4 regions of the Streptacidiphilus albus JL83 genome follow, and region 2 is predicted to be linked to each of the others. Evidence: riboswitches for the same ligand, from Rfam matches in the RefSeq annotation. Region 2 holds a riboswitch; each other region holds the start of a gene.
What was found. Region 2 has a riboswitch for cobalamin ahead of cobI (precorrin-2 C(20)-methyltransferase). Riboswitches for the same ligand answer to the same signal wherever they lie in the genome.

Region 1 (7,668 bases), 4.3 Mb from region 2:
ACCGGAGCGGCGGCGACACCTGTGCCAGCAGCTGCGCCGAGCTGGCGTCCTCGGCCAGCGTGGCGCAGAGCGTCAGCTCGGCCGGGGGAGTGGCGTTGCTGCCGGAGTCGGCCGCCGTCCCGTAGTCGATCACCACGGCGACGCGCTTCTTGCCGCTCACCGCCGGGGTGTGGGCGCAGGCGGCGGCGAAGTCCGGGGCGCTGCGCGGCTTCTCGGCCGCGCTGCTGTCCGCGCTGACGCCGAAGCGCCAGCCGTCGACCGAGCCGTCGGCCGGGACGAAGGTGTTGGGTCCGGACTGCTGGTAGGTCCAGCCGCTGCCGGAGCCCTCCCAGAACGACCAGTAGCGGTAGCTGCTGGCAGCGGCCGGGCCGATGCCGAGCAGCGCGGCGGCCGACAGCAGGACCGCCACGGTGAGCCCGCGCCGGAGGTGGCCGGGGCGCCGGATCCGACTGAGGTGACGGAGCGTCATGAGCGCTTGCCCTTGGCCCGGTTGTAGCTGATCAGGATCCCGCCGCCGACGGCGGCGACGAACAGCACGCCGAAGATCAGCCAGTTGGGGCCGCCGCTGCCGGACTTCTTCGCGGCGGCGGTCGGGGCGCCGGTGGCGGCGCTCGCGGCAGGGACGGCGGCCGGGGTGGGGCCGGTGGCGACCAGCTGGGAGACCAGGTCGGTGGTGCCGAAGGAGTGCGGGTCCAGGCCGGTGGCCTTGGCGTCCAGGATCAGCAGGGCGAGCGCGGCCGGGGAGGCCTGGCCGGTGCTGCCCTGGATCCAGGCCTCGCCGTTCTGCCGCAGCCACTCGACGGCGGTCTTCGCCGGGGCGGGCCAGCCGTTGTTGGCGAGCGAGAGCGCGGCCCAGGCGGTGTCGTTGTAGTCGGGGGCCGGGGTGGAGGAGCCGGCCAGCGGAGCGGTGAGGTGCCCGCCGTCGGCGCCGAGCTGCGCCGACAGGTACTGCGAGGCCGAGCGCATCGCGTCCGAGCAGGTCGCGGACGGCTGGGCGGAGGACGCCGCGGCCGGGTCGGTGACGGGCAGGAACCCGCCGCCGATGGCGAGGGCGGCCTGCACCGAGGCGGCGTTGTTGGCGGTCAGCGACCCGTTCTTGTTCGGCTGGTAGGCGAAGGCGCCCTGGTCGGCCTTGGGCGCGGAGCAGCCGAGCTGGAAGGAGTCCAGTCCGGCGATGGCGCTGTGCCCGCCCTTGACGACCGTCGCCGGGTCGGCCTTGGCGGCCAGCAGGGCGGAGACGACCAGCCCGGTCGAGTTGGCGTCGCTGGCGGTGCCGGGGTTGTAGGACCAGCCGCCGTCGTTGTTCTGCACCTGCTTGTACCAGGCCACCGCCTTGGCCACGGCGCTGTCGTGGCCGCCGAGGGCGACCAGCGCCTGCACCGCCATCGAGGTGGCGTTGGTGTCCTCGGCGGCGGCCGAGCAGGCCTTGGCCGGGGTCGGGTTGTAGGACGGCCAGCCGCCGTCCGCGCACTGCTGGCCGGTCAGCCAGTCGACCGCCGAGGCGGCCGGGGTGATGCCCTCCGTGTGCAGCGCCAGCAGGCTGAGGCCCTGCCGGAAGACGCCGTCGTAGGTGGGGTCGGCCTGGCCGTAGAGCCCGGCGGGCAGGGCGGCCGAGGCCGGGGCGGAGGGGGTCGCCGACGCGGAGGCCGCGGCCGCAGCCGCCGCCAGGACGGAGTCCGTGGCGGGGGCGGTGACGAGCGCGTAGGGCGACGCTGAGCCCGAGGGTGACGCGGTGGCGGCGAACGCGGGCGCGGCGGTGCCGGTGAGCACGGCTGCGGTCAGCGCGACGGCGCCCAGGCGGGCGGCGGTGAGCATGGCTGGTCATGCCTTTCGGGGAGCGGTGGGCGATCCGTAGACCTCGACGGGGCCGCTCACGTCCAGACAGGCACTCCGGCTCTACGGCTGCGGGTCAGCGCCGGAGTCGCACCGGCTTTCCCTGTCTGGACGCGGATCAACTGGGTGCAGCCACTGTATCCGCCGCCCCGGGCCCGGTTCGCAGCGCCCGGTGGCCGGGCCCGTGCTCACAGTGCCCGGTGCAGGGCCGGGTCGGTGTCCGGGACCTCCTCGGCCAGGCCGGTCTTGACCAGGCGCCGCAGGTGCGCGGCGGCCTCCGAGAGGGCGAGGTGGCGGGCCAGGAAGCCCAGCTCCGACCAGGGGCGGTTCCAGTGCATGCCCTGGGCGGCCTCCCAGAGGGTCAGCGGTCCCTGCTTGAGGTGGGCGTGCAGTTCGGCCAGCCGGTCGGCGTGGTGGCCGAGCAGCGCCCGCACCCGGGCCGGGCTGTCGGTGAAGCGGTACTGGTGCGCGGGGAGGACCTCCTCCGGGGCGAGCGCGCCGATCCGCTCCAGCGAGTCGAGGTAGTCGCCGAGCGGGTCGGCCGGCTCGTCCCCGGGGTTCTCCGGGTAGAGGCTGACCACCGGGCTGATGGTGGGCAGCAGGTGGTCGCCGGACAGCAGCCGGCTGGGGTGGTCGGGCTCGTCCAGGTAGAGGCAGACATGGCCGGGGGTGTGACCGGGGGTCCACAGGACCCGGACGTCGCGTCCGGGGACGCCGGCGGACTCGCCGTGCACCAGCTCGCGGTCGGGGAGCGCGTCGGAGAGGATCACGCCGGCGTTGCCGCCCGCGCCGCTGCCGCGCGCGCTGCCGCCGGCCGCGCTGTCGTCGTCCCGGCTGCCGCCGAAGGCCCGCAGCGCCGCCAGGTGCTCCTCCGGCACGCCCGCGCCGCTCATCGCCCGCGCCATCCGGTCCGCCCAGCGTCCGGACGGGACGCTGCGGATCGCCCGGATCACGGCGGCCTCGGCGCCGTGCATGGCTATCCAGGCGCCGGACTCCTCGCGGACGTGCGCCGACAGCCCGTGGTGGTCCGGGTGGTGGTGGGTGACCAGGATGCCGTGGACGTCGGTGAGCGCGAACCCGGCCGTGGCCAGGCCGTCGGCGAGCGCGGTGCGTCCGGTGGGGTCGTCCCAGCCGGTGTCGACCAGGACCGGACCGCGCGGCGTCTCCAGGGCGTAGACCAGGGTGTAGCGGAGCGGGTTGTTCGGGATCGGGACCGGGATGCTCCAGATCCCGCCGCCGCGGTACTGCACCGGCGGCAGGGTCCGGCTGCGCCAGGCCAGCACGTCCGGGGCGGTCTCGGCCCCGGCGTCGGGTGCAGCGGTGAGCGGGGCCCCGCTCACCGCCGCACCCTCGCCGCAGCAGGCTCCGCCGTCGCGGCCCTGCTCGCCTTCCGCGTCCTGACTCTGGGTGGGCATGGCGCCGTCCTCTCCCGCCGCTGTACTGGATCACGGTTGCTGGAACGCGGTTCTTGGTACGAGGTTCTTGGAGCGCGCTGACTAGAACACGTTACGTTCCTGATGCAACTAGTCGGGCAGCCTACTGCATGGCCGTTGCCCCTGATTACTAGAACTGGTATCAGTTCTATGCAACGTCAAAAGTGACGGGTCGTCAGCAGGGAGCCCGAACATGGCCGAGAATCCCACCAGCCCCGAGGTACGCGAACACGACCGGCTCGTCATCGGCGGGGTGCTGGTCGCCCCGGCCGGGGACGAGACCATCGAGGTGGTCTCCCCGCACACCGAGCAGGTCATCGGCCGGGTGCCGCACGCCTCCCGGGCGGACGTCGACCACGCCGTCGCCGTCGCCCGCCAGGCCTTCGACGAGGGCCCCTGGCCCCGGACGGGCCTGGAGGAGCGGCTCGCGGTCTGCGAGCGGATCAAGGACGGCATCGCCGCCCGCGCCGAGGAGATCGCCCGCTGCATCAGCTCCGAGAACGGCTCACCCTTCTCCTGGAGCATCCTGGCCCAGGCCTACGGCCCGATGATGATCTGGGACGCGGCCATCGCCACCGCCCGCGGCTTCGCCTTCGAGGAGCACCGGGCGGGGGTGCTCAACCCGCTGCTGGTGCGGCGCGAGCCGGTCGGCGTGGTCGCCGCCGTCGTCCCGTGGAACGTCCCGCAGTTCGTCGCGGCGGCCAAGCTGGCGCCGGCGCTGATCGCCGGCTGCACGGTGATCCTCAAGCCGTCCCCGGAGACCCCGCTCGACTCCTACATCCTGGCCGAGATCTGCGCGGCGGCCGGGCTGCCGGAGGGCGTGCTCAGCATCCTGCCCGCCGACCGCGAGGTCAGCGAGTACCTAGTGGGCCACCCCGGCATCGACAAGATCTCGTTCACCGGCTCGGTCCCGGCCGGGCGGCGGATCATGGAGGTGGCCTCCCGCAACCTCACCCGGATCACCCTGGAGCTCGGCGGCAAGTCCGCCGCCATCCTGCTGCCGGACGCCGACCTCGGCGCCGCCGTCGACAACCTGATGGGCTCGGCCTACATGAACAACGGCCAGGCCTGTGTCGCCCAGACCCGGATCCTCGCCCCGCGCGCCCAGTACGACGAGATAGCCGACCGGCTGGTCGCGGCCGTCGGCGCGCTGGTGGTCGGCGACCCGCTGGACGCCGCCACCCAGGTCGGCCCGTTGGTCGCGCGCCGCCAGCAGCAGCGCAACCTGGACTACATCAGGCTCGGCCAGGAGGAGGGCGCCAAGGTCCTCACCGGCGGCTGCGTCCCGGCCGCCCAGCCGACCGGCTGGTACGTCGAGCCGACGCTGCTCGGCGGCGTCGACAACCGGATGCGGGTCGCCCGCGAGGAGATCTTCGGCCCGGTGGTCTGCCTGATCCCCTACGAGGACGAGGCCGACGCGCTGCGGATCGCCAACGACTCCGACTACGGCCTCTCCGGCAGCGTCTGGTGCGGCGACGTCGAGCACGGCATCGACATCGCCCGGCAGGTCCGCACCGGGACCTACTCGGTCAACACCTTCGGGCTCGACTTCCTCGGCCCGTTCGGCGGCTTCAAGAACTCCGGCATCGGCCGGGAGTTCGGGCCCGAGGGGCTGGCCTCCTTCCTGGAGGACAAGACCATCCACCTGCCCCAGGGCTACGTCCCGCCGCAGCCGCCCTCCCCGGAGCGGGAGACCGGGGGCGAGGGCTGATGGGGGACCGGTGGCGGGTCGAGGTGGACCGCTCGGTGTGCATCGGCTCCGGGATGTGCGCCGCCTCCGCCCCGCAGGGCTTCCGGCTGGACGGGGCGCGCCAGTCGCACCCGGTCGAGCCGGAGGCGGACGCGTCCGAGGCGCTGCTGGCGGCGGCCGAGAGCTGTCCGGTCGAGGCGATCAGCCTGCTGCTGGCGGCGAGCGGCGACCCGGTCTTCCCGCCGGAGGACTGAGCATCACCGGAGGAGTGGGCCCCGCCGGAGGACCGGGCCCCGTCCGAGGACCGGGCCGGCGGGTCGAAGCCCGGGGACCGTCACTCGCCGAGCAGTCGGCAGGCGGTCTCCAGGTCGATCCGGACCTGGGCGATCGAGGCGCGTCCGGAGAGCCAGGTGACCAGCGCCGAGTGCCAGGTGTGCTCGATCACCCGGACGGCGGCCAGCTGCTCCCGGGTCGGCGGGTGGTCCAGGCCCATCGCGTCGCCGATCAGGGCCGTCGTCAGCCGGCTGACCTGGTCGACCTCGGCGCTCACCGAGCGGTCGGCGAAGGTCAGCGCCCTGACCATGGCCTCCGCGAGCTGCGGCTCGCGCTGGAGGCCGCGGAAGGTCCGCATCAGGGTCTCGGTGACCCGCGCCCCGGGGGTGTCGCCGACCGGCGGGTGCTTGCGCACCGCGTCCTGCATCAGCTGCAGCTGGTCCTGCATGGTCGCGACCAGCAGATGGACCTTGGAGGGGAAGTAGCGGTAGAGCGTGCCCAGGGCCACGCCGGAGACCTCGGCCACCTCGCGCATCTGCACGGCGTCGAAGCCGCCGCGCGAGGCGAGCTGGGCGGCGGTGTGCAGGATCCGGCGGCGGCGGGCCTCCTGCCGTTCGGTGAGCGGAGGGGCGGACGACCTGGGGCTGGTGCTCAACTGCGCTCCCCGTCTCCCGGCTGGTCGCCGACTGCTGGCTCTGCTGACCGGTCCCGATGGGACCATGATGGCGCAGCGGGCAGGGGTGGCGCGAATCACCCGCCCTGCCCCGAGGGGCCCCTTTACGGGCCGGTAACCTCAAGGTCTCCATCCGCTCCGTCATTGGAACGTGTTCTAGATTACCCTGGCCGAGGTGGCCACCGGGAGTAGGCGGGGCGGGCGGTGGCGCAGAAGACCGTGACTTCAGAGGAGACGACCCTAGGTGACCAGTGCTGTGCGGGACTCCGTATCCGCTGACCGGCCGCTGCGGATCGCGCTGCTCTCCTACAAGGGCAACCCCTTCTGCGGCGGGCAGGGCGTCTATGTCCGGCACCTCTCGCGGGAGCTGGCCCGGCTCGGCCACGACGTCGAGGTCCTCGGCGGCCAGCCCTACCCGGTCCTGGACGCCGTCGACGAGACGGCGGGCGACGGCGAGGGCGCGGGCCGGCTCCGCTTCACCGCCGTCCCCAGCCTCGACCTCTACCGGAGCCCCGACCCCTTCCGCAATCCCCGGTTGGCCGAGTACCGGGGCCCGGTGGACGCGCTGGAGTACGCGATCATGCGCACCGGCGGCTTCCCCGAGCCGTTGAGCTTCAGCCTGCGCGCCCGGCGGCACCTGGCCCGGCACCGGGGCCGCTACGACGTCGTCCACGACAACCAGACCCTCGGCTACGGGCTGCTCGGACTGGACCGGATCGGCTTCCCGCTGGTCACCACGGTGCACCACCCGATCACCGTCGACCGCGCGCTCGACCTGGCCGCTGCCGACGGGCTCAAGGGACAGCTCTCGGTGCGCCGCTGGTACGGCTTCACCCGGATGCAGCGTCGGGTCGCCCGGCAGTTGGACTCGGTGCTGACGGTCTCGCAGAGCTCCGGCCGGGAGATCGCCGAGCACCTCGGCGTCGACCCCGGGCGCATCCACGTCGTGCCGATCGGCGCGGACGTGCGGATCTGGTCGCCGGACGCCTCGGTGGCCGAGGTGCCGGGAAGGATCGTCACCACCTCCAGCGCGGACGTGCCGCTCAAGGGGCTGGTCCACCTGATCGAGGCGCTGGCCAAGGTCCGCACCGAGCGCGACGCCCACCTGGTCGTGGTCGGCAAGCGGCGCGAGGACGGACCCGTCGCCGAGGCGATCCGCCGGCTCGGGCTCGAAGGCGCCGTCGAGTTCCGGGGCGGCATAGACGACGCGGCCTTCGTCGACCTGGTCCGCAGCGCCGAGGTCGCCTGCGTCCCCTCGCTCTACGAGGGCTTCTCGCTGCCGGCGGCCGAGGCGATGGCGACCGGTACCCCGCTGGTCGCCACCACCGGCGGCGCCATCCCCGAGGTCGCCGGACCGGACGGGGAGACCTGCCTGGCCGTCCCGCCCGCCGACCCCGGCGCCCTGGCCCTGGCCCTGGGGCGGCTGCTGGACGATCCGGAGCTGCGCCGCCGGATCGGCGGGGCCGGGCGTGCCCGGGTCCTGGAACGGTTCACCTGGGAGCGCGCCGCCCAACTCACCGCCGAGCGCTACCGCGCGGCCATCGCCACCGGCATCGGGCAGCACGCCCGGGCCGGACACGGCTGGCGCTACGTCTAGCCTCAGTCCCTTCCGCCCGTCCCGTCCCCGTCTTCTCCACCGGCCCCAGCCAAGCCCGTCGGCCCTGCCTGCCCAGCCCGAAGTGAATGGAGCCCCACGACCGTGCTGACTGTCGACTTCTCCCGATTCCCGATCGCCCCCGGCGACCGGGTGCTCGACCTCGGCTGCG
Region 2 (7,668 bases):
CCGTAGCGGACGAAGTCCGCCACCGGGATCGGGTGCAGCTCGTCCAGCGGGGCCCGGCCCTCCGCCCGGCAGAAGTCGGCCAGGGTGCTGCCGGCCCCGGGGGCCGAGATGCTGGAGGCGTCGGGCGTCGACTTCAGGTACATGCCGGTCGGCATCCTGGTCCGCCAACTGTCCATCACACCGCCGAAGATCCGGACCGGTGCGGCGCCGCGGGCCAGGTGCGCGGCCACGGAGAGGCCGTACGGTCCCGCCCCCACGATCACGACAGGTGCACTACCGTTCATCGCTCAGCTCCCCAGCTTGATGACGTTCCGTCTCGCCCTGGTCCCGCTCCCTGATCGGTGGGTCCATGCTGCTACGGAACGGCTCCCCTGTCATGGGTTCGATCGGATTTGCGATCGGCGGCGCCGGGGCCTGGACCGGGGCCCGGCACGGGACTTGGCGAAAGCGCGTCGACGCAGGCCGTGCCCCGGGCATCATGGATCCACCGATCGGGGAGCGGGACCAAGCAGGGGGGCTGCCTTGGACAACGGACGGGACCGAGGGCTCGACATCGGACTCGACAGACGGGTGCCGGTGCTCGTCGTCAAGATCGGCCGCTACCCGCTGCACCACGGCGGGGTGGGCGCCATCCGCAGCCTGGGCCGGGCCGGCGTCCCGGTCTACGCGATCACCGAGGACCGGGCCACCCCGGCCGCGCTCTCCCGCTACCTCCGCGGCCGCTTCGTCTGGCCCACCGTCGGGACCGAGCCGGCCGAACAGCTGCTGGCCGGGCTGACCCGGATCGCCCGGCAGGTGGCGGCCCGCGAGGGCCGCCGCTGCATCGCCCTGCCCACGGACGACGAGGCCGCCGTGCTGCTCGCCGAGAACGCCGCGGAGCTGGCCCCGTACCTGGTGATCCCGGCCGTCCCGGCCGAACTGCCCCGGGCGCTGGCCGGGAAGCAGTCGCTGCACCGGCTCTGCCTGGAGCACGGGGTGGCCACCCCGCGCTCGGTGCTGCCGCGCACCCCGGCGGAGCTCGCGGCCGCCGCCGAGGAGCTGGTCTTCCCGATCGTCGCCAAGAACGCGGACCCCTACGCCCGGCTCAGCGATCCCGCGGTCGGTTCGACCACCCTGCTGGCCGACCGGGCCGCGCTGACCCGGCTGGCCGCAGGCTGGCCCGCCGCCATGCCCCGGGTGCTGCTGCAGGAGTACCTGCCGATGGAGCACGCCGAGGACTGGATCGCCCACCTCTACTGCGCCGGCGGCGGGTCCGCAGGCGGGGCCGAGGAGAGCGGGGCCGACGGGGCCGCGGTCAATCAGGACGTGGTGTTCACCGGCGTCAAGGTCCGTTCCTGGCCGCCGCGCGGCGGCGTCACCGCCCACGCCTACACCACCGCCAACCCGGAGCTCGCCGAGGAGAGCGCCCGCTTCTGCCGGGCCGTCGGCTTTCACGGCATCTGCGACCTGGACTGGCGCTACGACCGCCGGGACGGCCGCTACAAGCTGCTGGACTTCAACCCCCGGGTGGGGGCGCAGTTCCGGCTGTTCGAGACCGGCCCGGGGATCGACCTGGTCCGCGCCCTGCACCTGGACCTCACCGGCCGGGCCGTGCCCAAGGGCGACCAGTTGGAAGGCCGCAGCTTCACCGTCGAGATCCTGGACGCGCCGGCCCGGGTCGCCTTCGGCCGGGGCCACCGCTCCGCGCAACTGCCGGAGGGCGCCTCGGCCCCGCCGGTGCGCCCGCGCGGCCGGCTGCGCGAGCTGGCCTGGGCGGCGGCCGACGACCCGCTGCCGGCGGTGTCGGCCGCGCTGCGCTCGGCCGGTCCGGCCTCGCACCGGCTCGGGTCCGCGCTGCGCTCGCTGCTGCCGCCCGCGCACAGTTGAACGGATGAGCGGGCGAGCGGGGGCGCAGGGCAGCTGACGTGGGAGAGGACACACAGCGCGCGGTTGACTCCCCGATGCGCAGCGTGGTGGGATTCCGGGGCCTGATACGGCGGCAATGATGAGGAAGTCCGGTGCGAATCCGGCGCGGTCCCGCCACTGTCACCGGGCGGCCGCTCCACCGGGCGGACCGTCCGCGAGCCAGGAACTCTGGCCGCCGTCACCACGATCCGGGGCGCGGACCCCGAGTGAGGACTGCCACCATGCGCCCAGTCGCACCCCCGCCTGCCCCGGCCGCCCGACTGGTCGGCATCGGCATGGGACCGGGTGATCCGGAGCTGGTGACCGTCAAGGCCGTCCGCCTGCTGACCGAGGCCGACGTGGTCGTGGTCCCGGTGATGGACAGCGGCGAGACCGGCCGGGCCGAGGCCACCGTGCTGCACCACGCCGCCGCCGCCAAGGTCGAACGGATCGTCTTCGCCCTGAACGAGCGTCAGGACCGGGCCCGCCGCGAGGCCGCCTGGGACGCCGCCGGGGCCCGGGTCGCGGAACTGCTGCGGACCCACGGGCTGGTGGCCTTCGCCACCATCGGCGACCCCAACGTCTACTCCACCTTCACCTATCTGGCGCAGACCCTGACCGCGCTGATCCCCGGGCTGGCGGTGGAGACCGTGCCCGGGATCACCGCCATGCAGGACCTCGCCGCGCGCAGCGGCACCGTCCTGGCCGAGGGCACCGAGCCGCTGACCCTGGTCCCGGTCACCGCCGGGTCGGCCGTCCTCCGGGACGCCCTGGCCGGTCCCGGCACCGTCGTCGCCTACAAGTTCGGCCGGCTGGCGGCCGAGGTGAAGGCGGCCCTGGCGGACACCGGGCGCGACCGGGACGCGGTCTGGGGGGCCTCGCTCGGCCTGCCCGACGAACAGATCCGACCGGCGGGACACCCCCTCGACGGTCCGCTCCCCTACCTGTCCACGCTGATCGCACCGGCGACCCGAACCACCCGCGGAGGCAAGCTGTGAGCAGCGCGACCCCTGAGGCCGATCCGACGGCCGAGTCCGAACCGGTCGGCAGGATCACCTTCGTCGGCGCCGGCCCCGGCGCGGCCGACCTGCTGACCTTCCGCGCCGCCCGTGCCATCGCCGAGGCCGACACCGTCATCTGGGCCGCCAGCCTGGTCCAGGAGGAGGTGCTGGAGCACGCCCGGCCGGACGCCGAGATCCTCGACTCCTCGCTGATCCCGATGGAGGACGTGCTCGCGGTCTACGCCCGTGCCGCCGCCGAGGGCCGGAAGGTGGCCCGGATCCACTCCGGCGACCCCTCGCTCTGGGGCGCGGTGCAGGAGCAGTTGGACCGCTGCCGCGAGCTCGGCCTGGAGACCGAGATCGTCCCCGGCGTCTCCTCCTTCGCGGCCGTGGCCGCCATCGCCCAGCGCGAGCTGACCATTCCCGAGGTCGCCCAGAGCGTGATCCTGACCCGGCTCGGCGGCGGCAAGACGCCGATGCCGCCCGGCGAGGAGGTCCGCGACTTCGCCCGGCACGGCACCACCATGGCCATCTTCCTCTCGGCGGCGCGGGCCAAGCAGCTGGTGGAGGAGCTGACCGAGGGCGGCTACCCGCCGGAGACCCCGGTGGTCATCGCCTACCAGGCGACCTGGCCCGACGAACTGGTGCTGACCGGCACCCTGGAGACGCTGGAGGCGCAGGTGAAGGAGCACAAGCTGTGGAAGCACACGCTGTTCCTGGTCGGCCCCGCGCTGGCCGCCACCGGCACCCGCTCGCACCTCTACCACCCCGGCCACTTCCACGGCTTCCGGCGCGCGGATCCCGAGGCGCGGCGCGCCCTGCGGGCCGCCAAGCCATGACCGGCCCCGCGCTGCGCCCGGTGAGCGGCGTACCGCAGCGGTGGATCACGGTCCTGGGCTCAGGGCCGCTCCCCGGACGCCCGGAGCTGGTCGCCGACGCCGACCTGGTGCTCGGCGGACGCCGGAACCTGGACGCGGCCGGCGTGCCCGCCGACCGCGCGCTGGTCCTCGGCCCGCTCGCGCCCGCGCTGGACGCCGTCGCCGCGCTCGCCCCCGCGTCCGCCCCCGCACCCGCACCCGCACCCGCACCCGCACCCAGCGACGGGGCGTCGGCAACGACCGCCCGGGTGCTGGTGCTGGCCTCCGGCGACCCGGGGTTCTTCGGCATCGTCCGCGCCCTGGCCGAGCGCTTCGGGCCGGACGCGCTCGACGTCAGGCCCGGTACCAGCAGCGTCGCCGAGGCCTTCGCCCGGATCGGCCTGCCCTGGGACGACGCCGTGGTGGTCAGCGCCCACGGCCGCGACCCGCGCACCGCCTTCAACGCCTGCCGCTCGCAGCGCAAGACCGCCGTGCTGACCGCGCCCGGCGCCGGACCGGCCGAGATCGGCGCGGCGCTGCTCGCCGTGCCCGGGATCGAGCGGCGGCTGGTGGTGGCCACCGACCTGGGCACCGCGACCGAGCGGGTCGAGGAGCTGACGCCGGCCCAGGCGGCGGCCCGGGACTGGCCCGGCGTCCAGGTGGTGCTCTGCCTCGCCGTCGCGGACGGTGCGGGCGGTGCGGACGGTGCGGTCGGCCCGATGCGCGCGCTGGCCGGGCCGACCGAGGGCCCGGACGGCTGGGCACTGTCCGAGGAGGCGTTCGAGCACCGGGACTCGATGGTCACCAAGGCCGAGGTGCGGGCCCTGGCACTGGCCAGGCTCGGGCCCCGGCTGGGCACCCTGGTTTGGGACGTGGGGGCGGGCAGCGGCTCGGTCGCGATCGAGTGCGCCCGGCTGGGCGCAGCGGTGGTGGCGGTGGAGCGCACCGAGGACGGGGTGCGCCGGATCCGCGCCAACGCGCGGGCGCACGGCGTCGACGTCGGAGTGGTGCACGGAAGCGCACCCGGGGCGCTCGACGGCCTGCCCGCGCCGGACGCGGTCTTCATCGGCGGCGGCGGGGCCGACCTGCCGGCCGTCGTCACCGCCTGCGCCGAGCGGGCGCTGCGCACCGTGGTGGTCACCCTGGCCGCCCTGGACCGGGTCCCCGACGTCCGGGCCGCACTGCTCGCGGCCGGGTTCACCGCCGAGGGCGTCCAGCTCCAGGCCGCCCGGCTGGCGCCGCTGCCGGGCGGGGTGAGCCGACTGGCCGCGATCAACCCGGTCTTCGTGCTCTGGGGCACCAGGACCGCCCCCGGGTCCATACCTGTCGACTCATCAGCAACCACCGCACCATCGGGAGACTCATAGTGATTGGCCTGATCGCGGCCACCGCCGCCGGCCGCCGGTCCGCCGCCCGGCTCGCCGCCGCCGACCCGGAGTTCGCCCTCTACACGGAGCCGACCGTCGCCGCCTCCGTGCGCCGGGCCTGGACCGAGTGCGAGCAGCTGGTCTGCTTCCTGGCGACCGGCGCGACCGTACGGCTGATCGCCCCGCTGCTCGCGGACAAGCACACCGACCCCGGGGTGGTCTGCGTCGACGAGTCCACCCGCTTCGCGGTGGCCCTGGTCGGCGGGCACGAGGGCGGCGCCAACGCGCTGGCCGCCCGGGTCGCCGAGGCGCTGGAGGCACAGCCGGTGGTGACCACGGCGACCGACGCGACCGGCGTCCCCGGTCTGGACACCCTCGGCCTGCCGGTCACCGGCGACCTGGCGGCGCTGAGCCGGGCGCTGCTGGACGGCGAGCCGGTCCGGCTGGTCGCCGACGCCGTCCACCCGCTGCCCGCGCTGCCGCCGAACGTCTCCGCCGACGCGGCGGCGGACGCCCCGACCCTCTGCCTCAGCGACCGGCTGCCGGCAGCGGGATCGACCGTCCCCACCGTCCAGTTGTACCCGCGCAGCCTGGTCGTCGGCGTCGGCGCCAGCCGGGGCGTCCCGACCGAGGAGGTGCTCGACCTGGTCCGCTCCGCCCTGGCCGAGGCCGGGCTCAGCCCGCTCGCGGTCGGCTGCCTGGCCAGCGTGGACGCCAAGGCCGAGGAGCCGGGGCTGGTCGAGGCCGCCCGGACGCTCGGCGTCGAGCTGCTGACCCACCCGGCCGAGGCGCTGGCCGCCGTCGCCGTGCCCAACCCCTCGGCCGCGCCGCTGGCCGCCGTCGGCACGCCCAGCGTCGCCGAGGCGGCGGCGCTGCTGGAGTCCGGGGGCGAACTGGTGGTCGCCAAGCGGAAGTCCGAGCCCGAGGGCCGGGCCGCGATGTGCACCGTCGCCGTCGCCCGCCGCCCGGTGCGCGGCCGGCTGGCCGTGGTCGGGCTCGGCCCCGGCGCGCGCGACCTGCTCACCCCGCGCGCCCGGCAGGAGCTGCGCCGGGCGTCGGTGATCGTCGGCCTGGACCAGTACGTCGACCAGATCCGCGACCTGCTGCGCCCCGGCACCCGGATCGAGGAGACCGGCCTCGGCGCGGAGGAGGAGCGCGCCCGCAGCGCGGTCCGACTGGCCGAGGAGGGCCACGCGGTGGCGCTGATCGGCAGCGGCGACGCCGGCGTCTACGCCATGGCCTCCCCCGCGCTGGCCGAGGCCGGGGCGGACATCGACGTGGTCGGCGTCCCAGGGGTGACCGCCGCGCTGGCCGCCTCCTCGCTGCTGGGCGCGCCGATGGGCCACGACCACGTCTCGATCAGCCTGTCCGACCTGCACACCCCCTGGGAGGTGATCGAGCGCCGGGTCCGCGCCGCCGCCGAGGCCGACCTGGTGGTCACCTTCTACAACCCGCGCAGCCGGGGCCGGGACTGGCAGCTGCCGAAGGCGCTGTCGCTGCTGGCCGAGCACCGGGAGCCGGCCACCACGCCGGTCGGCGTGGCCCACGCCATCTCCCGCGCGGACGAGTGGCACACCGTCACCACCCTGGCCGAGATCGACGTGACCACGGTCGACATGACCACCGTGGTGGTCGTCGGCAACACCGCCTCGCGCACCGTCGCCGGCCGCATGGTCACCCCGCGCGGCTACCGGTGGCAGGGGTGACCCCCGCAGCGAGCTCCGCAGCGACCTCCGCGCCGACTCCCGCCCCGGCCGCCGTCGACCCCCTGGAAGGACTGCCCGGATGACCCCTCGCCAGGTCCACCCCATCGAACGCGAGTCCTACCGTCGGCTGCGGGCCCGCGCCGACACCAGCCACCTGCCGCCGCTGACCCGCGCGGTGGCCGAGCGGATCGTCCACTCCAGCGCCGACCTCGGCTACCTGGACGAGCTGGTGATCGCCGAGGAGTCGGTGCTCCGGTCCGCCGCCGACGCGCTGGCCGCCGGGGCGCCGCTGGTCGCGGACGTCGAGATGGTGGCCGCCGGGATCACCGCCCGCCGGGCGCTGTGCCGGGTGCGCGAGGCCAAGGGCGACCCGGCGACCGGGCTGACCCGCTCGGCCGCCGCCGTCCGGATGGCGCTGGCCGAGGTCGGCCCCGGCGCGGTCTGGGTGATCGGCTGCGCCCCGACCGCGCTGGAGGAGCTGCTGCGGCTGGACGCCCGTCCGGCGCTGGTCATCGGCCTGCCGGTGGGCTTCGTCGGCGCGGCCGAGTCCAAGGCGGCGCTGCGCGCCTCCGGGCTGCCCGCCGTCAGCAACATCTCCGAGAAGGGCGGTTCGGCGGTGGCCGCGGCCGCCGCGAACGCCCTGCTCTACCCCGACCTGTACGACGCCGACCTGTACGACGCCGCCCCGAACGACGCTGAGGAGCCCTCCGTATGAACCCCCCCGCACTGCTGCTGGTCGGTCACGGCACCCGGGACGAGGAGGGCGCGGAGGCGTTCCGTTCCTTCGTCGCCGGGCTGCGCGACCGGCTGCCGGACACCCCCGTCGGCGGCGGCTTCATCGAGCTCTCCCCGC
Region 3 (7,668 bases), 3.3 Mb from region 2:
GGAGTTGATGTGCTTGTAGAGGGTCAGCACCAGGTTGTTGGAGACGATCGAGTCGCCGGTCGCGAAGAACGCGACCAGTCGGCCCAGCAGGTGGCGCTCCTCGGCCGTCAGCTTGGCGAGGTCGGCCACGTCGGAGGCGAGGTCGACCTCCTCCACGGTCCAGGTGTTCTTGATGGCGTTGCGGTAGTGCTCGTAGAAGTCCGGGTAGCGCATCGGACGGAGGGTCAGTTCGAAACCCGGGTCGAGCAGGCGCTTCTCTTCGGCGGGGACGGAGGGGGTGGTCATTACTGGCAGGCCTCGCAGGACTCGGGGTTCTCCAGGGAGCAGGCGATGACAGCCTCGTCCTCGGCGATCGGAAGGGGTGCGGCGGCGGCGACCGGGGCCGCCGCGGCGGCGCGGGCGATCCGGGTGGCCGGACGCGACCGCAGGTAGTACGTGGTCTTCAGACCGACCTTCCAGGCGTACGCGTACATCGAGCTGAGCTTGCCGATGGTGGGCGAGGCCAGGAACAGGTTCAGCGACTGGCTCTGGTCCAGGTAGGGCATCCGGGCGGCGGCCAGGTCGATCAGCGCGCGCTGCGGCAGCTCCCAGGCGGTGCGGTAGAGCGAGGCCAGCTCCTCCGGCAGGCCCGGGATCTCCAGCGCCGAGCCGTTGGCCTCGCGCAGCGACTCGCGGGCGGCGGCGGTCCACAGCCCGCGCGCCTTGAGGTCCGCCACCAGGTACGGGTTGACCTGCAGGAACTCGCCGCTGAGGGTCTCCCGCTTGAACAGGTTGGAGACCTGCGGCTCGATGCACTCGTAGACGCCGGCGATCGAGGCGATGGTCGCGGTCGGGGCGATGGCCAGCAGCAGCGAGTTGCGCAGCCCGGTCACCGCGATCCGGGCGCGCAGCGCGTCCCAGCGGTCGGCCCAGGTGGGGGCGGTCTCGAAGTGGTCGATGTGGAGCTCGCCGCGGGCGGCGCGGGTCTCCGCGTAGGCCTCGTGCCGACCGAGCCGCTCGGCCAGGTCGCAGCTGGTCTCGTAGGCGGCCAGCATGATCCGCTCGGAGATCCGGGTGGACAGCGCCTTGGCCTCGGCCGAGTCGAAGGCCAGCCGGCGCCGGAAGAAGACGTCCTGGAGGCCCATCACGCCCAGGCCGACCGGCCGCCAGCGGGAGTTGGAGGCGCCGGCCTCGGGGGTCGGGTAGAAGTTGATGTCCACCACCCGGTCCAGGAAGGTCACCGCGGTGCGGACGGTGGTGTCCAGCCGCTCCCAGTCGACCTCGCCGTCCGGCAGCAGGTGGGCGGCCAGGTTGACCGAGCCGAGGTTGCAGACGGCGGTCTCGGAGTCGTCCGTGACCTCCAGGATCTCGGTGCAGAGGTTGGAGGAGTGGACGGTGCGGCCGGGCAGCGCGGTCTGGTTGGCGGCGCGGTTGGAGGCGTCCTTGAAGGTCATCCAGCCGTTGCCGGTCTGCGCCAGGGTGCGCATCATCCGGGCGTACAGGGTGCGCGCCGGGATGCTGCGCACGGCCAGGCCGGCCGCCTCGGCCTTGGCGTAGCCGGCGTCGAACTCGGCGCCCCACAGGTCCACCAGCTCCGGGACGTCGCCGGGGGAGAACAGCGACCAGTCGCCGTCGGTCTCGACCCGGCGCATGAACTCGTCCGGGACCCAGTGCGCCAGGTTCAGGTTGTGGGTGCGCCGGGCCTCCTCGCCGGTGCTGTCGCGGAGCTCCAGGAACTCCTCGATGTCCGCGTGCCAGGTCTCCAGGTAGACGCAGGCCGCGCCCTTGCGCCGGCCGCCCTGGTTGACCGCCGCGACCGAGGAGTCCAGCGTCCGCAGGAACGGCACGATGCCGTTGGACTGGCCGTTGGTCCCCCGGATCAGGCTGCCGCGGGAGCGGATCCGGCTGTAGGAGAGGCCGATGCCGCCGGCGTGCTTGCTCAGCCGGGCGATCTGGGCGTAGCGGCTGTAGATCGAGTCCAGCTCGTCCAGCGGCGAGTCCAGCAGGTAGCAGGAGGACATCTGCGGGTGCCGGGTGCCGGAGTTGAACAGGGTCGGCGAGGAGGGCAGGTACTCCAGCCGGCTCATCAGCCGGTAGAGCTCCGCCACCTCGGCCACGGACCCGGTGTCGCCGCCGATCTGCAGGCCGCAGGCCACGCGGAGCAGGAAGTGCTGCGGGGTCTCGATCACCTGACGGGTGATCGGGTGGCGCAGCAGGTAGCGGGAGTAGACCGTGCGCAGGCCGAAGTACTCGAAGCGGTCGTCGGCGGTGAAGTCGATCACCGCGTCCAGGGCGTCGGCGTGGGCGGTGACGAACTCGGCGGTCGCGTCGCCGATCAGGCCCTCCCGGTGGCCGACGGTGACCGAGGCGGCGAAGCAGGTGGCGCCCTGGCCGCTCGCCTCCTCGCGGATCTCCTCGGCCAGCAGCCGGGCGGCGAGCCGCGAGTACTGCGGGTCCTCGGCGATCAGCGCGGCGGCGGCCTCGGTGGCCAGCCCTCGCAACTCTGCGTAGTCGGCGGAGCCGCTGCGCCCGCGCAGGGCGGCGGCGGCGACCCGGCCGGGGTCGACCTCGGTCAGGTCGACGGAGCGCTCGGTGAGGGTACGCAGCAGGGCGGCCCCGGGGCCGTCGGCGGTTCCGGGGGCACCGGGTCCACCTGCCTGCTGGGGCAGGGTGGCGGTGGCTGTGTCGATCACTTTTCGCTCCTCGTCGGCGGCCGGTCGGCGGTGGGTCGCGACGGGCGGGATCGAGGCGCGCAGGCACGCATGAAGGCAGCGCGCAGCACATCCTCGGCCCACCCGCGAGGCCCGGAAGTTCACGGCTGTCGGCAGGTCATCGGACTTGCGGCCAGGCAGAAGCACCGGCCGCTCACCGCTGCGGGGCAGTCCCGGATTCGCACCGGGTTCCCCTGCGTCGACAGCGAGAGTGAGCATACATCTGGTGGCGCTTCTCAGAAGCACCACCAGATGTTGTGTCGGACGTGAGGAGATTCACCCGACGACTGGAACCGGCAATTCCGCTCCGTCGACCCCGGTCGTGCTACCGGAGGTCGAGCGAATAGGTCATCAGTTGCACTCCGGGGACCGGGGACCAGTCGCGTTCGGGGGTGCGGACGAAGCCCAGCCGGTCGTATATCCGGTGGGCGTGGACCATGGCGTTCTGGGTGGACATCACCAGCCGCGGCAGGCCGAGCTCGCGGGCCCGGTCGATGCAGCCGCGGACCAGCGCCTCGCCCGCGCCCCGGCCGCGGGCCTCGGCGGAGACGGCCAGCATCCGGAACTCGCCCTCCTGCTCCTGGGCCAGGTCCGCGTAGGGCGAGCCGGGCGGGGCGAAGGTCACCGACCCGAGCAGGGCGCCGCTCGCGGGGTCCACCGCGACCAGCAGTTCGGCCTGCACCGAGCGGTCGCGCCCGTCGCGCAGTCGCTGTGCGTAGTCGCCGTCGCGCGCGGTGTGCCCGTCGGCGATGAATGACTCGGCGGTGAGATGGCCTGCGGCGTCGAGCTCCGAGTCGAGAGCGGGGCGGATGATGATGTTCATCCTGGAAGTCTGCCCGACGCCGGGCGGACACCCGGACGGCGGGTGCGGCGGGGGCGCCCGCCGGGCGTGACCGCTGGTGGCGTGTCAGATTCGGAGCGTGACCAAGAAGAGGATGCGGCAGACGATGGGGCTGGGCCTGGCCGCGGCCCTGGCCGGGCCGCTGCTGGCCGTCGGTGCGCCCGACCGGGCCGCGGCGGCGACCCCGGCCCGGGGACGGCCAGGGCGGCGCCCAGGGCGGCGGCGGACGGCTCCACGGCGGCACGGCGGCAGCCCGCCCGGTCCGCGCCGGGCTGCGGGCTCGAACTGGTCCAGGGGAAGCGGCAGGCGCTGGCACTGCGGCTGCGGGGGCTGCACCGGGTGTACCCGGCCGGCGGCCGCTGGTCGCGTTTCTCGCTGACCGTCGGCAACCGGCTGGCCGTGCCCTGCCGACGGGTCGCCGCGGTGGTGGTCTTCGGGGCGCGCTCCCGCACCCTGCACCGGGGCGACGTCCAGCTGCAGTGGCGGAGGGCGGCCGGGCGCTGGAACCCGGTGGGGCTGCTCGACGAGGCGGGGGTGCTGGCCGGGAAGGTCGGGCCGGCCGCCGGGACCGGCCTGGCGGCCGGGAGCCGCACCGCCGTCCCGCTGCGGCTGCGCTTCGGCCGGTCGGCTCCCGATGGTCAGTGGCTGACCATGGCCGTGGGCTTCGTGCCGGTCCGGCTGGGCGGCCAGTCGGTGCCGCTGCCGGTGGGCGTCTCCGAGCCCTACCTGTTCCGGGTGGAGCGGGCCCGCCGGGTGCGGCGGCACGTCCGTCCGGCGCAGCCGGAGACGCAGTGGACGGCAGAGTGGACGGCGCAGTGGGCGGCGCGGCCGTCGGCCGACCGGGCGGACCGGTGGCGGCCGCAGCTGGCCGACACCGGCTCGGCCGGGGTCGGCCCGGCCGCGCTGACCGCGCTGGCCCTGCTCGGCGTCGGCGCCGCGCTGCTGCTCGGGACCGGCCGCGGCGTCCGGCGACGGGGACCCGGGCCCGGACGGGGGCTCAGGCCGGGCGGGTGAACAGCCGCCGGACCTGCTCCAGCTCGGCCCCGGTCAGCCCGTGCGCCCGGAGGAACCCGGCGGTGCTGCCGTGGCGGGCGGTCACCCGGTCCAGGAACAGCTCCAGCAGGACCGGGTGGACCGGCCGGGAGATCCGGTCCACGCCGAACTCGTCCAGGTAGTGGACGGGCTCGCCGAGCAGCCCGAGGCCGGTGTTGGAGAGCACGTAGTCGGCGTCGATGGTGCGCCGGTCGACCCCGAGGACGTCGAGCAGCACGGCGACGGTGATCCCGGTCCGGTCCTTGCCGACGGCGCAGTGGACCAGCGCGGGCAGCGCCCCGGGCTCCAGCAGCCGGCGGAGGCAGGCGACGATCGGGGGACCGGCCACGTCGGCCATGAAGACGTACATCGAGTCGAGGCCGTCGAAGTGGACGCCGTCGGCGGCGGCGGCCGTCCGGGCGGCGGCGATCCTCCCGGCGGTGTCGGCGGTGTCGGCGGTGTCGGCGGTGTCGGCGGTGTCGGCGGTGTCGGCGGTGGAGGCGGCGGCGTTCACGGCCGAGCCGGGGTCGGCCGAGTCGGGGTTGGCCGAGTCGGGGTTGGCGGAGGCGTCCGGCAGCGGCGGCAGTGTCGGCAGGGAGACCAGGGTGTACTCCAGGCCGTGCCGGAGGTCCGGCCAGCAGGCGACCTCGGGCCCTCCGCGCAGGTCGACGACGGTGCTCAGGCCGAGCTCGGCGAGCCGGGCCGCGCCCTCGGGCCGAAGCTCGCCGAGCGAACCGGAGCGGAACAGCACGCCGTCGCGGACCCGGCCGCCGTCGGCCGTGGCGTGGCCCCCGGCGTCGCGCAGGTTCCGGACACCGGGGACGTCCAGCAGCCGGGCGGCGTCCGCCGGGTCGCCGAGGGCCGCGCCGGACAGGGATATCGCTGGATTGTCGGTGGTCTCCATGGCTGCCACCCTAGAGTGCCGTGCCGTCAGATCCCGGCGGAGGAGCCGAGGTCGGCGGCGATCGCTGCCAGGAGTTCGCGCGCCGTTGTGCGGGCGTCGCCGAGCGCGTCACTCGACGGCACCGGGACCACCACCTCCAGGTAGCACTTGAGCTTGGGTTCCGTCCCGGAGGGGCGGACCACCACCCGGGCCGAGGCGACCCCGTCGCCGCTCAGCCGGTAGCGCAGCCCCTCGGTGGGTGGGAGGCCGTCGGCGCCCTGCCCCAGGTCCTCGGCGGAGTCCACCCGCAGGCCGCCGAGGACGGTCGGCGGGCGCTCGCGCAGCCCGGCCAGGACGGCGGCCATGCGGTGCGGGTCGTGCAGCCGGGCGGAGCGCTGCTCGGTGGCGTGCAGGCCGTGGGTGAGCGCCAGGTCGTCCAGCAGGTCGCCCAGGGTCCGGCCGGACTCCGCCAGCACGCCGGCCAGTTCGGCGACGGCCAGGGCGGCGGTGAGGCCGTCCTTGTCGCGGACCGCCTCCGGGTCGACGCAGTAGCCCAGCGCCTCCTCGTAGCCGTAGCGGAGTCCCGGAGCCCGGGTGATCCACTTGAAGCCGGTCAGCGTCTCGGCGTAGCCGAGCCCGGCGGCCTCGGCGATCCGGGCCAGCAGCGAGGAGGAGACGATGGTGGTGGCGAAGGTCCCCTCGGCCCGCCGGGCCACCAGGTGGGCCGCGAGCAGGGCGCCCACCTCGTCCCCGGACAGGGCGCGCCAGCCGCCGGGCAGGCCGGGGTCGGGGACCGCGACCGCCAGCCGGTCGGCGTCGGGGTCGTGGGCCAGCACCAGGTCCGGGGCGTGCCGGGCGGCGGTGCGGAAGGCCAGGTCCAGCGCGCCCGGCTCCTCCGGGTTGGGGAAGCGCAGGGTCGGGAAGTCCGGGTCGGGCTCGCCCTGTTCGGGGACGACGACGGGCGCGGGGAAGCCGGCCCGCGCGAAGGCGGCCAGCAGCAGGTCCCGGCCGACGCCGTGCAGCGGGGTGTAGACCGTGGTGAGCCCGCGCGGGCTGCCGGGGTCGAGGGTGGCCACGGCGCGGGCGAGGTAGGGCTCGACGGTCTCCCGCTCGGTGAGGATGGCCCAGCCGTCGGCCGCGGTGGGGATCGAGGCGAGCGGGCCGAGCGCGTCGATCTCGGCGGCGACGGCGGCGTCCAGCGGCGGGACGATCTGCGCCCCGTCGGCCAGGTAGACCTTGTAGCCGTTGTCCTGGGCCGGGTTGTGACTGGCGGTCACCATCACCCCGGCCGCCGCGCCGAGCCGGCGGACGGTGAAGGCGAGCACCGGGGTGGGCAGCGGCCCCGGCAGCAGCGCGGCCCGCAGTCCGGCGCCGACCACGGTGGCGGCGGTGGTCAGCGCGAACTCGTAGGAGCGGTGCCGGGCGTCGTAGCCGATGACGACCAGCGCCTCGGGGTCGGTCCGGCGGAGGTGGGCGGCGAGCCCGGCGGCGGCCCGGGTGACCACGGTCCGGTTCATCCGCATCGGGCCCGCGCCCATGGCCGCGCGCAGCCCGGCGGTGCCGAAGCGGAGCGTCCCGCTGAAGCGCTCCGCCAGCGAGGACCAGGCCCGCGCCTGCTCCTCGCTGCCGGCGCCCTCGTTGCTGCCGGTGGCGCCGCACTCGGCGGCGGCGAGCAGGCCGGTGAGTTCGGCGCGGGTGTCCGGGTCGGGGTCCTCGGCGAGCCAGGCGCGGGCCCGGACGAGCAGGTCGGTGGCGGGAACGGTGGTCATGGCCTCTTCCGATCGGTGGGGGAGGGGGCGTCAGATCCTTTCCAGGACCTGGGCGAGCAGCGTGCCCATCCGGGTCGCCGAGGCGGCCCCGGCGGCCAGCACCTCGGCGTGGCTGAGCGGTCGGCCGGTCATCCCGGCGGCCAGGTTGGTCACCAGCGAGAGGCCGAGCACCTCGGCCCCGGCCTCGCGGACGGCGATGGCCTCCAGCGCGGTCGACATCCCGACCAGGTCGGCGCCCAGCGTCCGGAGCATCCGGATCTCGGCTGGCGTCTCGTAGTGCGGGCCTCTGACCTGGGCGTAGACACCCTCGGCGAGGCCGGGGTCGATCTCCTGGCAGAGGGCGCGCAACCGGGGCGCGTAGAGGTCGGTGAGGTCGGTGAAGTTGGCGCCGACGATCGGCGAGGCGGCGGTGAGGTTGAGGTGGTCGCTGATCAGCACCGGCTGACCGGGCGT
Region 4 (7,668 bases), 1.3 Mb from region 2:
GCAACGAGGCAGTGTCGATAGGCTCCGGCAGCTGGATCGGCACCGGCGCGGTGATCCTGCCCGGGGCGACCATCGGCCGGAACGTGGTGGTGGCCGCCAACGCGGTGGTGCGCGGCACCGTCCCCGACCACAGCGTGGTCGTCGGCGCGCCGGCCAGGGTGGTCCGCCGCTACACCCCCGAGGAGGGCTGGCAGCCACCGATCCGGACGGTCGCGCCCAAGCCGGTCCCGCCGGGCATCACCCACGAGGAACTGGTCGCGCTGATCGGCTGGGACTTGCACCCGCCCAAGGACGGCGCGGCGCCGGCGGCCCGGCAGGCTCCGGACGCGGACCCGGTGGGCTGACCGGCCGGTCGACCCGCTACCGGGCGGGGGCTCGGCCGCCGCCCAGGACGCAGTCCCCGCAGAGACCGCCGGCCCGTCCGGGCGCGGCCCGGTAGATCAGGCAGCAGTTGCGTCGCCGGAACCGGCCGGTACCGGCGTCGGCCGTGTGCGCGGCACGCAGCAGCGGATGGTCCAGCAGCAGGTCGGCGGTGGCCCGGAGTCGGGCGGCCCGCGCGGGGAGGGCCGCGCCGGCCACCCGGGCGGCGGCGTCGACGGCCGAGGCGACATTGCCCCACAGGATCTGCTCGGCGACCGAAAGCCGCGCCACCGCCCGGACCAGCTCCCGGACCGGGCCCGCCAGCAGGGCGTCGGCCCAGGCCTCCACCGTCCCGGCCGGGTCGGCCGTGCCGGCCGGGACGCCGGGTGCCGGGGCCGGGTCGGGGCCCGGGGCCAGGTCCGCGAGCGGCAGCGAGAGCGGGAAGGCGCCGCCGAGCTCCGGCTGCCAGCGCAGGGCGCCCGGATCCAGGCACGGGCGGGCGCCGTCGAGCGCGGCCAGGGCCAGGGCGGGCGACAGCAGCCGGGCGGTCAGCCCGAGTTGGGCCACGGACGCGGCGACCCGCAGCTCCACCGCCGCGACCGGCTGTCGGCCGGCCGAGGCCAGGTGGGCGCGGACCCGGTCGACCCGGTCCCGGAGCAGGGCCGGGTCGGCGGTCAGCTCGCCGAAGACCCGCCAGGGGGCGGGCGGAGCGGCGTCCGGGCGGACGGGCGGGGGATGCGCCGCCACGGCGAAGAACGGCCCGAGGGCCGCGAGCCGCCGCAGCGTCGCTTCCGTCCCGGCCGCGACCGGGCCCGGCTCCAGCGGCTTCACAGTGCGCCGACCGCCGGTGCGCCGACCGCTTGGGTGCCGACCGTCTGGACGCCGACCGCCTGCGGCGCGCGCCGGAGAGCGGCGCGTCCGGGGTCGAGCAGCCGCTCCGCCATCGGCCCGAACAGCAGCCCCAGGGTCGCCCAGAGCAGCAGTTGGGCGGCGACGGAGTACAGCCGGAAGGAGAAGAGCGTGTCGGCCGGGAAACCCGGGTAGACGATCACGCCCCGGGCGTCCCGCAGCGGCAGCGGGGTCTCGCTCGCCATGTGTCCGAACTCCTTCACGTTCGCCGGCAGTTCGCCCAGCGAGGGGAGCAGGGCCATGACCGTGCCGATGGCCACCGCGAAGGCGGCGCCGGCCAGCAGCGTGGCGTTCCAGTTGCCGAGGCGCGGCTGGAGCCGTCGGCCCAACCATACGGCGGCGACCAGTAGCAGCACCGAGCAGCCCACCATGCCCAGGTAGAGGTTGCCCCGGTCGTGGATGGTGTCCGGGTGCCCGATCGACGGCGGGTCGGCCGGGTACTTCAGGAACGGCACCAGGTAGATGCCGAGGAAGCCGCCCAGCGCCACCAGCAGCGCCAGGGTGCGGGGCCGCAGCCGGCCGACCCGGCCGACGCAGACCGCGTGGACGACGGCGAGGAGCGCGCCCATGGCCATGCCGAAGAGCACCATGCCGACGCCGATCCCCAGGTTGGCCTGGACGCCACGGCTGAAGAGCTCGGGCCCCTCGTCCGGGACCGCCGTCCCGGCGGCCCGGTCCAGCGCGGCGACGGCGGCGTCGCGTCCGCTCTCGTAGTCGATCGCCCGGCCGATCAGCGGCTCGGCGAAGATCCGCGCGAAGACGAAGGCGAGCAGCCCGGCCACCGCGCCGGCCAGCACCCCGCGCAGGATGAGTCTTTTCTCCATCACGTATTCCCTTGTCGACTTATCTATGACCTGTCAGCAGTGGTCAGTGGCAGGGGAAGCCGAGGAAGTGCCGGGCGTCGTGGACGAACTCGTGGACGTGCATGTCCTGGCCGAGGACCGAGTAGGCGCCCTGGTCCACGCCGATGAAGTAGTAGGCCGCGAGGGCGGCCAGAGCGGTGCCGGCGAGCCAGGCCGCCGCCCTGGCGGCGGGCAGGACGACCGGAGCGGTGGCGGTGGCGGGGCCGACGGCGGCACCGGCCGTGACACCGGTAAGGGGCAGACTGCTGCTCATCGATGAGCCTCCTTCGGGGATCGTGCGTCCCTCGGTTCGGTGGGGCATCGCGGCGGCGGAGTGTCTGACTCGCCGGTCCCCGGGAGGGGAGCGGCTCACAGTGGCGCGACCGTGCTGGAGTTCCACCAGCTTCCTCGTGCCGTCACGATCTGCCGATCGTAGGTAAGAGTCTGTCAAGAGTCAATCGTGCGGGCGGCGGCCCGGCGGACGGCCAGGGTGCAGCAGCCGGAGAGGGCCGCGAGCAGCGCCACCGAGAGCAGGGCGTGCGGGAGTCCGATGCCCTGGGCCAGGAAGCCGATCACCGGCGGGCCGAGGACCATGCCGCCGTAGCCCAGCATGGAGGCGGTGGCCACGCCCTTGGGTCCGTCGAGCGCCCCTGCCCGGTCGATCGCCAGCGGGAAGATGTTCGACAGGCCGAGCCCGACCAGCAGGAACCCGCCCAGGACCAGCGGCAGCGACGGGCTGAGCGCGCCGACCAGCATGCCTGCGGCGGCCAGGCCGCTGCCGCCGACCATGACCCGGGTGGCGCCGAAGCGCTCGACCAGCCGGGTGCCGCTGAACCGGCCGGTGGTCATCGCCAGCGAGTACGCGGCGAAGCCGGCGGCGGCGACCGAGGCGCTGGTGTGCAGGTCGGCGGTGAGGTGCAGGGTGCCCCAGTCGGCCAGTGCGCCCTCGCCGTAGGCGTCGCAGAGCGCGACCAGGCCGAGCAGCAGCACCAGCAAGAACGGTCCGGCGGCGGGGAGCCGGCCGTCGGCCGGCGCCGGAGCGGGGTCCTCGGGCTCCGCGGCCGCCACCGGCGCCGGGTGGGTGCGCAGCAGTACCGGCCCGGCGGCGGCGGTGACCAGCAGGCCGAAGGCCGCCATCAGGCCCAGGTGCTGAGCGGCCGTCAGGGAACGGGTCAGCACTCCGCCGAGCGCGGCGCCGATCAGCCCGCCGAGGCTGTAGGCGGCGTGGAAGGTCGGCATCACCGGCCGGCGGATGACGGCGACCAGGTCCACCGCCGCGCTGTTCAGGGCGACGTTCATGGTGCCGAAGCCGGCGCCGAACAGCAGCAGCGCCCCGCTCAGCCCGAGCACCGTGTGGACCTGCGGCGGCAGGGCCACGGAGCCGCACATCGTGACCGCGCCGACCAGGGTGACCCGCGCGGTGCCGTGGCGCAGGACCAGCCGGCCGACCGGGCCCATGGTCACGATGGCCCCGATCGACACGCAGAGCAGGGCCAGCCCCAGATCGGCCGGCGAGGCGTGGACGGCCGCCTTGACGGCCGGGATGCGGACCACCCAGCCGGCGAAGACCAGCCCGTCCAGGGCGAAGAAGGCGGTCAGGGCGATCCGGTTGGCCGACCACTCGGTGGGACGGCGGGTGTGTGGGGCGGCGGAGGCGACAGGAGTGACGGCTGTTTTGTTTATTTGCGGCACAAAGTCAGAATAGGAGGGTGCAGCGTACTCACACAAGTCCCGACCGGGGGCGTGCGGCCCTGGGGCCCGCGCTCTCGCTGATCCACACCGGAGCGGCGCCGACCCGCTCCGCGCTCACCGGTGCGCTGGGGGTCACCCGGGCCACCGCGGGCGCGATCACCGGCGAGTTGGAGGCGCTGCGGCTGATCACCGTTGACGCCCGGCCGGCCGGCGGCACCCGGGGCCGCCCCTCGCACCGGCTGGCTGTCGACGCGTCAGGGCCGGTCGTGGTCGCCGCGCAGGTCCACGCCGACGGCTTCACCGTCGCCCTGGCCGGCCTCGGCGGGCTGCTCGGCGAGCCGGTCGACCTGCCGCTGCCGGCCGACCCGACCCCCGAGCGGGTGATGCGCGCCGTCGTCGCCGAGGCCGCGCGGCAGATCGCCGCCGACCCGCGCCGCTGCGTCGGCCTCGGCCTCGCGGTGCCCACCCCGGTCGCCCTGCCCGAGCGCACCGCCGTCGCCGCCATGTACCTGGACTGGCCCTCCGGCACCCGCGTCGGCGACCTGCTCGAACAGGCCGTGGCCGAGGCCGGTCTGGGGCTGCCGGTGGACGTCGCCAACGATGCCAACCTCGCCGCGCTCGCCGAGCACCGGCACGGCGCGGGGCGCGGCGCCCGGCACCTGCTCTACATCGCCTCGGGCCACCGGGGCATCGGCGGGGCACTGGTGGTCGACGGCCGGTTGCACACCGGCAGCGCCGGACTGGCCCTGGAGGTCGGTCAGTTGACGGTCGACCCGAACGGCCGCCGCTGCCCCTGCGGCAACCGGGGCTGCCTGGACGTCGAGGCCGACCCGCCGGCCCTGCTCGCCGCCGCCGGCCGCACCCCCGACCCGGACCGCTCCATGGACGAGCAGACGGCCGAGGTGCTGGCCGACGCGGCCGCCGGGGACGCCGCCGCCAGGGCCGCCCTCGACCATGTCGTCGACCGGCTCGGCCTGGGCATCGCCGGGGTGATCAACATCCTCAACCCCGACCGGATCGTCCTCGGCACCTTCCTGGCGGCGCTGCTGGACGCCGCCCCGGAGCGGCTCCCGGACGTGGTCGCCGACCGCTCCCACTGGGGCCGCTGCGGCCGGGTCCCGATCGTCCCCGCCGCCCTGGACCGCTCCGAGCTGGCCGGCGCCGCCGAACTGGCCTGGGCCCCGGTCCTCGCCGACCCGCTCGGGGTGCTGTCCGGGGACTGAGCGGCAGGGGCCGCCCCGGGGGGAGCGCTCGCGGGAGTAGCGGGGGTGGGCCCGGCGTACTCCCGGGGGAGCAGGACAGGTGTCCGCCCGGGCACGACGACCCGGGGGCCCCGTCGGGGCGATGCTCGGGACGTGCCGCGAAACCGCGCGGCGCGCCCCCGAGAACGAAGTCCCTAGGAGCGCGAGATGGACACAACTCTGCTGGCGGACAGCTGGCACGGCGGGCCCGGCCCGTGGTTCCTGGTGTTCCCGCTGTTCTGGGTCGCGGTCGCGATCTTCATCCGCAAGGTGCTGCGCCGGCGCCACGGGCTGGCCGGCGGGCCGGGGCGCGGCTACGGTCCCGGTCCTGGCTTCGACCGCGGCCACGGCCACGGTCGGGACCACGGCCGCCGGTCCGGGTGGTCCGGACCGGAGTCGGCGCCGCCGACCCCGGTCGAGACCCTGAACCGCAAGTACGCCGACGGTGAGATCGACGAGTTCGAGTACCGCCAGCGCTACGACCTGCTCACCGAGACCAACGGCGGCTCGACCGGCGCCGACGCGGTGACCGACAAGGTCGCGGCGGCCGCGACCGGGACGGGTTCGGCCGACCGCCCCTCCGACAGCGCCCCGGGCGCCGGTGCCGGCTCCAACTCCTGAAGCACGGCCACCTGATCCACGACGGCCTGCAGCGGAGCACCGGTGTTCCGCCACCCCGCCCCTCCCCGGGCGGGGTCCAGTCGTGGTGCGGCCTGGAGGGTGAACCAGACGACCTTGCCCTCGCCCTCCGGGGCCGCCCCCCACTCCTTGCTCAGCGCCGTCACCATGCCGAGGCCGCGACCGCCGGCCGCGTCCAGGTCGGGGTGGAGCAGCCGGGGGAGCACCGGGCTGGAGTCGTGCACCTCCAGGCGCAGGACTTCATCGTCGGCGGTGAGCCGGAGCAGGCACTCCTGTCCGGGGCCGACATGCCGGTGGACGTTGCCCAGCAGTTCGGTGGCGCCCAGTTGGGCGGCGTCCACCAGCTCGGGCAGGTCCCAGTGGCGCAGGTGCGCCTGGATGATCCGCCGGATGGCGGCGAACCTCCGGGGTTCGACGACGAGCCTGAGCTCGTAGAGCGGGCTGCCGTGTTCTGACATCACCGTTCGACTCCTCCCGTGTCGGGGGACAGGGGCGTGCGACGTACGGACGGTCCAGGTCCATGCTGCACCTCCTGGCTTTCCATGCGTAACCACACAAACACAAAGAGTTCTGGAACATGCGATCCCGTATGGCATATTCCAAGGATTTGTGGGGCTGGGGCGAAAGCTACGATGCGCGCATGAAGACCCTTGACGTGGACCGCAGCGACGCCGAATACCGGGCCTGGCTGAAGGAGGCCGTCCGCAAGGTTCAGGCCGATGCCAACCGTTCGGCCGACACCCATCTGCTGCGGTTCCCGCTGCCCGAGGAATGGGGCGTGGACCTGTATCTGAAGGACGAGTCGACCCATCCCACCGGCAGCCTCAAGCACCGGCTGGCCAGGTCGCTCTTCCTGTACGCCCTGTGCAACGGCTGGATCAGGCCGGGCTGTCCGGTGGTCGAGGCGTCCAGTGGCTCGACGGCGGTCTCCGAGGCGTACTTCGCCAAGCTGATCGGGGTGCCGTTCATCGCGGTCATGCCGCGCACCACGAGTTGCGAGAAGATCAGCCTGATCGAGGCCCAGGGTGGCAGCTGTCACCTGGTCGACGACACCCGGACGCTGTACGAGGTCTCGGCACGACTCGCCGAGGAATCCGGCGGTCATTACATGGATCAGTTCACTTACGCCGAACGGGCGACGGACTGGCGCGGGAACAACAATATCGCCGAGTCGATCTACGCCCAGCTGCGGCTGGAGCGGCACCCGGTGCCGACCTGGATCGTGGCGACGGCCGGCACCGGCGGCACCTCGGCGACCCTGGCCCGCTACGTCCACTACACCCAGGCCGACACCCGGATCTGCGTGGCCGACCCGGAGAACTCCTGTTTCTTCGACGGCTGGGTCTCCGGCGACCCCACGGTGGCCTGCGAGCGCGGCTCGCGGATCGAGGGCATCGGCCGGCCCCGGATGGAGCCGAGCTTCATCCCCGGGGCGATCGACCGGATGATGAAGGTCCCGGACGCGGCCTCGATCGCGGCGATGCGGACCCTGGCCCGGGTGATGGGGCGGAAGCCGGGCGGCTCCACCGGGACCGGGCTGTGGAGCGCATTCAAGATCATTTCTGAGATGCGCGCGGCCGGGGAGCGCGGCAGCGTGGTCACCCTGATCTGCGACCCGGGCGACCGCTACCTGGACAAGTACTACGCCGACGAGTGGCTGGTGGAGCAGGGCATCGACATCGCCCCCGCCACGGCGGCGCTGGAGGGCTTCCTGGCGACCGGGGAGTGGACCGCCTGAGGGCCCGCCGGGGAACCCGGCCGAGACCCGCCGGGGCGCGGCGGCCCTGGGTGATGCTCCGTCAGCCAGTGGCCGTGCAGCGGGCGTCGAGCCGGCCGGCGGCCCGGCGGAGCGAGCGGACCACGGCGGGGCCCGACAGCCGCATCAGCGCGCACAGCGCCCAGTCGCCGTCCACGGCCATGGTGAACCGCAGCAGGGTGCCCCCGTCCTCGGCCGCTCGCAGCAGCCACTCCTCCATCCAGGCGTG

Region 1: another riboswitch for cobalamin. It lies ahead of BS75_RS48035 (prenyltransferase/squalene oxidase repeat-containing protein); the one in region 2 lies ahead of cobI (precorrin-2 C(20)-methyltransferase).
Region 3: another riboswitch for cobalamin. It lies ahead of BS75_RS14955 (ribonucleoside-diphosphate reductase subunit alpha); the one in region 2 lies ahead of cobI (precorrin-2 C(20)-methyltransferase).
Region 4: another riboswitch for cobalamin. It lies ahead of BS75_RS35240 (CbtB-domain containing protein); the one in region 2 lies ahead of cobI (precorrin-2 C(20)-methyltransferase).

The regions. Positions count from the first base shown of each region.
Region 1 is NZ_JQML01000001.1:2,457,248-2,464,915, reverse strand. Features, by position in the region: gene BS75_RS10675 (SCO2322 family protein) at 1-469, opposite strand, end outside; gene BS75_RS48035 (prenyltransferase/squalene oxidase repeat-containing protein) at 466-1,815, opposite strand; adenosylcobalamin-variant (AdoCbl-variant) riboswitch at 1,876-1,946, opposite strand; gene BS75_RS10665 (MBL fold metallo-hydrolase) at 2,022-3,248, opposite strand; gene BS75_RS10660 (aldehyde dehydrogenase) at 3,460-4,977, shown strand; gene BS75_RS10655 (ferredoxin) at 4,977-5,210, shown strand; gene BS75_RS10650 (TetR family transcriptional regulator) at 5,291-5,884, opposite strand; gene BS75_RS10645 (glycosyltransferase family 4 protein) at 6,147-7,499, shown strand; gene BS75_RS10640 (class I SAM-dependent methyltransferase) at 7,602-7,668, shown strand, end outside.
Region 2 is NZ_JQML01000001.1:6,756,319-6,763,986, reverse strand. Features, by position in the region: gene BS75_RS29755 (FAD-dependent oxidoreductase) at 1-284, opposite strand, end outside; gene BS75_RS29750 (carboxylate--amine ligase) at 523-1,866, shown strand; cobalamin riboswitch at 1,960-2,096, shown strand; gene cobI (precorrin-2 C(20)-methyltransferase) at 2,127-2,882, shown strand; gene cobM (precorrin-4 C(11)-methyltransferase) at 2,879-3,724, shown strand; gene BS75_RS29735 (bifunctional cobalt-precorrin-7 (C(5))-methyltransferase/cobalt-precorrin-6B (C(15))-methyltransferase) at 3,721-5,109, shown strand; gene cobJ (precorrin-3B C(17)-methyltransferase) at 5,109-6,815, shown strand; gene BS75_RS29725 (precorrin-8X methylmutase) at 6,895-7,530, shown strand; gene BS75_RS29720 (sirohydrochlorin chelatase) at 7,527-7,668, shown strand, end outside.
Region 3 is NZ_JQML01000001.1:3,480,306-3,487,973, reverse strand. Features, by position in the region: gene BS75_RS14960 (ribonucleotide-diphosphate reductase subunit beta) at 1-285, opposite strand, end outside; gene BS75_RS14955 (ribonucleoside-diphosphate reductase subunit alpha) at 285-2,648, opposite strand; cobalamin riboswitch at 2,786-2,955, opposite strand; gene BS75_RS14950 (GNAT family N-acetyltransferase) at 3,016-3,513, opposite strand; gene BS75_RS14945 (hypothetical protein) at 3,871-4,545, shown strand; gene BS75_RS14940 (tyrosine-protein phosphatase) at 4,529-5,467, opposite strand; gene BS75_RS14935 (phospho-sugar mutase) at 5,494-7,215, opposite strand; gene BS75_RS14930 (purine-nucleoside phosphorylase) at 7,246-7,668, opposite strand, start outside.
Region 4 is NZ_JQML01000001.1:8,102,374-8,110,041, forward strand. Features, by position in the region: gene BS75_RS35225 (acyltransferase) at 1-344, shown strand, start outside; gene BS75_RS35230 ((2Fe-2S)-binding protein) at 361-1,191, opposite strand; gene BS75_RS35235 (CbtA family protein) at 1,188-2,093, opposite strand; gene BS75_RS35240 (CbtB-domain containing protein) at 2,137-2,385, opposite strand; cobalamin riboswitch at 2,424-2,556, opposite strand; gene BS75_RS35245 (MFS transporter) at 2,559-3,803, opposite strand; gene BS75_RS35250 (ROK family protein) at 3,821-5,026, shown strand; gene BS75_RS47265 (ATP-binding protein) at 5,521-6,141, opposite strand; gene cds1 (L-cysteine desulfhydrase Cds1) at 6,324-7,421, shown strand; gene BS75_RS35270 (SRPBCC family protein) at 7,483-7,668, opposite strand, start outside.